Regions from separate parts of the Colwellia sp. KU-HH00111 genome, predicted to be linked through region 2. Evidence: predicted binding sites of a transcription regulator. Region 2 holds the regulator's gene; the other holds the start of a gene.
The links. The regulator MetJ, encoded in region 2, represses methionine synthesis genes. The targets are predictions, from matches to a motif close to TAGACGTCTAGACGTCTA.
Positions count from the first base shown of each region.

Region 1: the regulator MetJ is predicted to act here: its motif matches at 1,564-1,581, upstream of ABXG98_RS12185 (cystathionine beta-lyase).

Region 1 covers NZ_BAABWO010000006.1:79,786-83,988, reverse strand. Annotated here, with positions in the region: gene ABXG98_RS12195 (sensor histidine kinase) at 1-840, shown strand, start outside; gene ABXG98_RS12190 (response regulator) at 833-1,459, shown strand; gene ABXG98_RS12185 (cystathionine beta-lyase) at 1,620-2,801, shown strand; gene ABXG98_RS12180 (hypothetical protein) at 2,798-2,986, opposite strand; gene ABXG98_RS12175 (alkaline phosphatase) at 3,094-4,203, opposite strand, start outside.
Region 2 covers NZ_BAABWO010000005.1:284,257-288,459, reverse strand. Annotated here, with positions in the region: gene hemE (uroporphyrinogen decarboxylase) at 413-1,480, shown strand; gene metJ (met regulon transcriptional regulator MetJ) at 1,559-1,888, opposite strand; gene metB (cystathionine gamma-synthase) at 2,137-3,306, shown strand; gene metL (bifunctional aspartate kinase/homoserine dehydrogenase II) at 3,345-4,203, shown strand, end outside.

The DNA of each region.
Region 1 (4,203 bases), on a different contig from region 2:
TTGATTGCAACGCAATTACCATCAATGTTTAGACGTAAACACGCGCTGGTATTAATGCTGGTGATTGCTATTGTGCATTTTAGCTTAGTCTTTAATGGTGAGTTTATAAATACTTTTTTTCATGTCACTATCTTTTTTATGTTACAGATTTTTGGGTTTTCTTCCATTGAAACCATTTTAAGAGAGGAGCGAGCTAAAGAAGAGCTGGCGGCTATTAATCAAGAGTTGTTGGCAACACGATACATGTTAAAAACTTCATCACAAAAGCAAGAGCGTTTACGTATTTCTCGTGATTTACATGATGTAATTGGTCACCAATTAACCGCATTGTCGTTAAACTTAGAAGTTGCTAGCCATAAAGTGCCCGATGAATTCAAAGCTATGTTACAAGATAACGTGAAGTTAGCCAAAACGCTGTTAACAGATGTTCGCCATGTGGTTAAAGAAATGCGTGATAAAGAACAGTTTGATTTAACCGCTAGTTTGTACAACCTAGTTAATCAACTACCTGATTGCCAACTTACTATTGAGTCGCCCCTGAGTATTAATTCATTGCGTCTCAAGCAGCAGCTAATGTTTTGTTTGCAAGAAGGTATTAGTAATGCACTTCGACACGGTAAAGCCAATCAATTAACGCTTTCAAGTGAACAAAATGGTAAGCGCTTGGTGATTGAATTAATTGACAATGGTTGTAGTTTTCACACGAATAAAAGTGCTGAGTTTGGTAGCGGCTTAACGGGTATGCAAGAGCGTTTAGCTGACTTCAATGGTACGGTACAACTTATTGGTGGGCCACATGGTAGCACCTTACAATTGAGAGTAGAGGATTGTTATGATTAAGGTAGCATTAGTAGATGATCAACAACTCGTTAGACAAGGCATTGCAGGCTTATTATCACTTTGTGACGATTTGTCTATTATTTGGCAAGCCGAAGACGGCGAAGATGCTCAGCATAAATTGAATAATAATGAGCAAAAACCTGATGTTATGTTGCTTGATATTCGCATGCCTAAAGTTAATGGTATTGAACTAGTTAAAATTTTGCGCGCGCAAGGTAATAAGCTGCCCATTTTAATGTTAACGACGTTTGATGACAGTGAACTTTTTATGCAAAGCCTTCAAGCCGGGGCAAATGGCTTTTTATTAAAGGATGTGTCATTAGACAAGCTAGTAAATGCAGTTAAAACGCTAGCCGATGGCGGCTTTGTTGCCGAGCCTGTAGTGATGAAACAACTTAACCAAGGCTTGATAGACTCTCCTGTGATTGAAGAATTAACAGAGAAAGAACAACAAATTCTTAAGCTGATTGCGGGTGGGCTTTCTAATAAAGAAATTGCCAGTAGTATTTTTTTAGCCCAAGGCACAGTAAAAAATCATGTCTCTAATATTTTGGCTAAATTAAATACCCGTGATCGTACTCGAGCTGTGCTTATAGCACTTAATCAAGGGCTAGTTTAGTTTTAATAATCATAAGAGTAATTAGATAGATTGATTTCTTTTTATTATAAATAAGATAACAGGTGATAAATAATTAAATTCAAGGTATAAATAGCTTTAAGTTTTAGATGGCTAGATAGCTATTTATGAAATGTGCATTTAACCTAGGTGTTTAAGATACATGAAACAAGATACTAAAATTGTTACGGCAGGCCGCAAAGCTAAGTGGACTAATGGCGTAGTAAACCCAAGTGTAACTCGTGCTTCAACAGTGGTTTTTAATAGCGTTGAAGAAATGAACAATGCCCTAAAAAACCGCAATAACCAAACCATGGTGTATGGGCGTCGTGGCACTACCACAGCGTTTGCCTTTAGTGACGCTATGACCGAGCTAGAAGGCGGAGCAGGTTGTGCTTTGTACCCATCAGGCACGGCTGCTATTACTAATGCTATTTTGTCTTTTGTTCAAAGTGGCGATCATATTTTAATGGTTGATAGTGTTTATGAGCCAACCCGTGATTATTGCGATAAAATTTTATCCAAAATGGGCGTTGAAACAAGTTATTACGATCCATTAATTGGCGCTGATATTGAAGATCTAATTAAAGATAATACTCGTATTGTATTTTTAGAGTCTCCTGGTTCAATCACCATGGAAGTTCAAGATGTTCCTACGATTTGTCAAATTGCTCATAAACATAACTGTATAGTCATGCTTGATAATACATGGGGCGCTGGCATTAACTTTAAGCCCTTTGACTACGGTGTTGATATTAGCGTGCAAGCAGCAACTAAATATATTGTTGGTCACTCTGATGTGATGTTAGGCACAGCAACAGCAACAGCGCAATATTGGCCGCAATTACGCGATAACAGTTATTTAATGGGGCAGTGTACCTCTCCTGACGATCTTTACCTTGCTTTACGGGGTATTCGAACTATTGGTGTTCGACTAAGACAACATCAAGAAAGTGCGTTAAAAGTGGCTAATTGGTTAAAAGGTCGAGCTGAAGTAGACACTATTTTGCATCCAGCCTTTGAGTCGTGCCCTGGGCATGAATTTTTCAAACGTGACTTTACCGGCTCAAATGGCTTATTTTCGTTTACCTTGAATTGTGGTAACAGGGCGGCATTGACAGCGTTTCTTGATGGGCTATCGCATTTTAAAATGGGGTATTCTTGGGGCGGATTCGAATCACTAATTTTGGGGATCACTAGTGTTAATTCAATTCGTAGTGCAACTAAATGGACAGCGGAATATCCATTAATCCGCTTACATATTGGGCTAGAAGATGTTGATGACCTCATTGACGATTTAACACTTGGTTTTGAACGCTTTAATCAGGTGTTATCCCAAGGCTAAAGGTGATCTTTTGCGGTTTGATTATAGTGTTTAAAGTTGTCTATCGCTTTTAGGGGGCTTAACTCGACTAGCTCATTCAGTGTATTTAATAAGCCTTTATACTCTTTAAGTTCACTGAGCGAAGCGTTAGTGTTAATTACTTTTTTGGTGAGCATAGTGAAACGGCTGAGTTGGTCGTTGTTCATAACATTACTTTTTTATTATTTTTAGCAACAATAATTAAAAAAGAATAGAAAATCAATAGCGGCAGTGTAAATCCATTATGCAATGCCGCTTAGTCTCTATCAATTTATTAATGGCTATCAGTTTTCCCTAGTAATCTAAAGAGTTTTTTCGCTATCTCTGTATTGTCTTGTAAGCCATTAAATAACTCACTATGTTGCCCAAAAGCAAACACCGGTACGTCTATAGCGGTGTGACCGCTAGACGTCCAGCCACTGTTGCTGCGTTTATCTAACAGTGCTTTAACGCTTTTTAACAAGGCTAATTCGCTGCTTGAGGTGTTTTTGTCTTGGTACATATTTTTGTTGTTTGCTAATTTAGCGTTGTTTTTGCTGTCTATTAGCAGGCGCATCTCATCTTCTGTTAAGGTGAAATTAAACAGCGCAGCAGCGGCTTTACTGGTGATTTTATTGACTGTTAGTTGTTTGGCAATATAATTTACCGAATGGTTCATTGTACGCAAATCTTTAGCATTCCATTGATACTCGCCATTGGCTGCTACGGTAAAACCACCTGTGCTATGATCGGCAGTTACCACAACTAATGTATCGCGGTGGTGCTCAACAAAGTGTTCTAAGTATGTCAAAGTTTTCGCTAAATCGTCCATTTCTGCCATAGCATCACTGATATTGTTACCGTGAGCTGCCCAGTCAATTTGGCTTGCTTCAATTAACATAAAAAAGCCATTGTCTTTGGCATTATCGTTTTTTTGCAGGTCCACAAGGTGATGAACCGCTGTTTTAGTCATAGCAGATAAACGGTGTTTATTGGTATCGTCAAGCGCCCAAGGTAAGCCCTTATTTGCAAAAAGCCCTAACACAGGTTTATTGTTGGGTAAATTTACTAAATCTGAGTAATTATCAAGATAATGAAAACCGGCTTGTTTAAACTCATTGACTAAGTTTCGATCTTCACGAATAAAATACTTCCAACCACCACCAAAATATAAATCGGCTTTTATGCCATCATCAATATAACTATCTGCAATCTCGTTGTAATTTCTTCGGCTTTCGTTATGGGCTAAATAGGAAGCCGGTGTGGCATGATTTATTTGCGAGGTTACCACTACACCGGTTTTTTTACCTTGCAACTTTGCCCATTCTAATACGGTTTGCACCGGTTTTTTATTAACGTCCACCCCTATAGCGCCATTATAGCTTTTAACCCCGGTTGCTAAGGC
Region 2 (4,203 bases):
TTTATTATTAATCGGTGCTTCTTTGCTTGTGCTGGTATTTTATAACAAAGCATTTTCGCTGCTGCAACAACTTTAATAGAGCATAAACTCGACGATTTCTTTCGTATAAAGCCTAATACGCGCAGGGCTGTTAGCTAAGTTACTGATTGTTAGTAAAATCATCTTTTCAGATGAAATGTAACAAAGTTGAAATATTTTTTTAGATTGTGGTAACAATTACCACTTGGGCATCTATCCGAGCTATGATCTTTTACCTTGCTCTAGATGAGTTAGAGCAAAAGGAATTGATTTGGCGCATAGATTCAAAATACAGCAAATGCTAGAATGTCCGCCATAATTTGTTCGTTGTCGCAATTAATGGTTAATTTCAATGCGGGCAAACAGTTAATAGCTATATTTAGAGGGTTTATTGGTGACAGAATTAAAAAATGATAATTATTTACGTGCGCTGTTAAAGCAACCAGTAGATTACACGCCCGTTTGGATGATGAGACAAGCAGGACGTTATTTGCCTGAGTACCGTGAACTAAGAGCAACCGCAGGAGACTTTATGTCGCTGTGTCGTAATGCTGAATTTGCTTGCGAAGTGACCATTCAGCCATTACGTCGTTTTAAATTAGATGCGGCTATTTTATTTAGCGATATACTCACCATTCCTGACGCCATGGGCTTAGGTTTGTATTTTGAAACAGGTGAAGGCCCTAAGTTTACCAACCCGATCACTTGTAAAGCCGATATTGAAAAAATCGCTATTCCTGATCCAGAAGATGAACTGGGTTATGTGATGAATGCTGTACGTACCATTCGTAAAGAACTTAACGGCTCAGTACCGTTAATTGGGTTTTCTGGTAGTCCATGGACCTTAGCCACCTATATGATTGAAGGGGGCAGCTCTAAAGCCTTTACTAAAATCAAAAAAATGATGTTTTCTGACCCACAGAGTTTGCACTTGTTATTAGATAAGTTAGCCGACTCTGTTATCACTTACTTAAATGGACAAATTGCTGCTGGTGCCCAGTCGGTGATGGTATTTGATACTTGGGGCGGGGTATTATCGCCACGCGATTATAAAGATTTTTCGTTGCAATATATGGCAAAAATTGTTGATGGCTTAACGCGTCATGCTGATGGTCGTCAAGTGCCGGTGACCTTATTTACTAAAAATGGTGGCATGTGGCTAGAAGATATTGCCGCTACTGGTTGTGATGCAGTAGGCCTTGACTGGACCATTGATATTGAAAATGCCAAAGCACGTGTTGGTGATAAAGTAGCGTTACAAGGAAATATGGATCCCTCAATGTTGTATGCACCTTTACCTCGCATAGAACAAGAAGTAGCAAAAATATTAGCTGGATTTGGTGAGGGCGGTACTGGCCATGTATTTAACTTAGGACATGGTATTCACCCTGATGTGAATCCTGAACATGCGGGTCACTTTATTGAATCAGTGCATCGTTTAAGTAAACCATACCACTTGTAAATTAAAGCTATACCCAAAAATCAGAAAAGCCGTTAACACGCCAATGTTAACGGCTTTTTTTATGTGTTGTGGTTAACTTTAGTCCTCATCTACTTCATAAGCACTAAAGTCTGTAACGCCTTTTTCTTCAAGAATGCGACGAACACTTGCTGGTAATTTTTCATCATTATCTTTGGCCAGATCTTCATCGTCAGGTAAAGGTTGGCCAGTAAAAGCATGTAAAAACGCTTCGCACAATAATTCACTGTTAGTTGCATGACGTAGGTTATTGACTTGGCGTCTAGTACGTTCATCGGTTAACACTTTTAATACACGCAAAGGAATTGATACCGTAATTTTTTTTACTTGCTCGCTTTTTTTACCGTGTTCGGCATAGGGATTAATATATTCGTCATTCCACTGAGCCATGCAAATTCCTCTGTTTTAATATCTGTTTTAAGTAATTGTTTTGGTAAATAATGCGTACAAGGTGATGCACTATTTTAAATTGTTATAAGATAGATTTTACTGGATGCAGCAATTCAGTCAAGTAGAAGTTTAGATGTCTAAAATATCTTGACCTAAATAAGCAAACCGTTTAGAGTTATAGACGTCCAAACATCCAAATAGTTTAACCACTTTATTACTACTGTAATGAAGCTCAATGGGGAAAGATCATGTCAAATGCTAATATCACTAATACCACTACTTTAGCGGTGAGAGCGGGTATTAATTCCGATCTGCATCATGGGGCTGTGGTTGCACCTATTCATTTATCTAGCACTTATTCGTTAAAGGGGTTTAATGACAAACGCGAGTTTGATTACTCTCGCACGGGTAACCCAACCCGAGCAACGTTTGGACAAGCGATTGCTGATTTAGAGCAAGGGAGTGTTGGTATTGTAACAAATACTGGCATGTCAGCGGTGCTTTTACTTTGTCAACTTTTATCAAGTGACGACTTAGTGGTGATTCCTCATGACTGTTATGGTGGTAGTTTTCGTTTGTTTACCCATTTAGCCAAACGAGGGCAATTTAAACTGATTGTTGTTGATCAAAACGACCAAGCAGCACTGGCGCAAGCATTAGCGCAAAAGCCTAAGTTAGTGTTACTTGAAAGCCCAAGTAATCCACTGTTACGCTTAGTTGATATAGAAGAGGTCAGCAAAGCATGTCATCAAGTAGGTGCCTTAGTCGCTGTAGATAACACCTTTTTGTCTCCTTTGCTGCAACAACCATTAAGGTTAGGGGCTGATATTGTTATTCATTCCACCACAAAATATATCAACGGTCATAGCGATATGGTCGGAGGTGTTTTGGTCACCAAAACGCAGTCATTAGGTGAAGAGCTAGCTTGGTGGGCAAATTGCATCGGCATTACTGGCGGTGCGTTTGACAGTTTTTTGGCATTACGTGGTTTAAAAACATTACCCGTACGGATAAAGCAACATCAAGAAAACACTGAACAAGTTGCTGCCTTTCTAAAAGGTCATCCTGCAATTGATGCAGTTTACTATCCAGGCTTTAGCGATCATATTGGCCATGAGATAGCTAAAAAACAACAAGCTGGATTTGGCGCAATGTTAAGTTTTGAAGTTAAGGGTGGCGTTGAAGCAGTGAAAAAATTATTTGCTAATATTTCCTTGTTTACCTTAGCCCAATCATTAGGTGGGGTAGAAAGCTTGATTAGTCATCCGCCCACCATGACTCACGGAGGCATGGAGGAATCAGCACGCGTCAACGCGGGAATTAGTAATGCACTGGTCAGAATTTCAGTGGGCATTGAAGATGTTGAGGATATTATAGCTGACTTAACGCATGGCTTAGCGCAGAGCCAAAAAAGTTAGCGGCTAGGAGATTAAGTAAAAATGCAATTGAGTATCAAATGACAGAATTAAATACAGCCCTTAATAGAGAGTATACACACCCACGGGTGAGTAATACTATGCCTGAAAACAAATTAGCCAAGCATGCTAATAACGTACATAAGTTTGGCGGTAGCTCATTAGCCAATGCACAATGTATAGCGCGTGTGCTTGATATTATTCGTCAAAATTGTCAGTTAAACGACATTATTGTTGTGTCTGCTAATGGTAAAACAACCGATTGTTTGTTTGCACTACTTGCCCTAGCCCAAAATACTGAAACGGTTGATTTAGCTGATGCGCTAACACCATGGCTGTCAGAATTAGTAGAGCAACAGCAAACCCTTATAAGCACCTTACTCACCGAGCAAAATGCCAAACAGCTAAAACAATTATTAGCCACAGATATTGAGCAGCTTAAACAGTGGCTAAGTTCGGATTTAGTGAGACATAGAAATGATATTTTAGCGTTTGGTGAGCTGTGGTCTGCACGGTTATTGTCAGCTGCGTTGAATGAAAAAATATGTCCGAGTAATTCAATTGATGCGCGTGATTTTTTAGTTATTGATAACGAACAAGCCTGTGAGGTAGATCATGCTTTAAGTCGGGCCCAGCTTAAAAACCACCTGCAATATGGGAAGTTAGCTGTAATTACCGGCTATATTTGTAAAGATACCCGAGAAAAAACCTGTACATTAGGTCGCAATGGTAGTGACTATTCGGCAACTATTATCGCATCATTAGTTGGAGCCTTAAATGTAACCTTATGGACAGACGTTGACGGCATTTATAGTGCTGATCCGCGTGTTGTGCCAAATGCAAGAAAACTTCATCGTTTACCTAACGGTGTTGCTAAAGAGCTTGGACGTTTGGGGAACC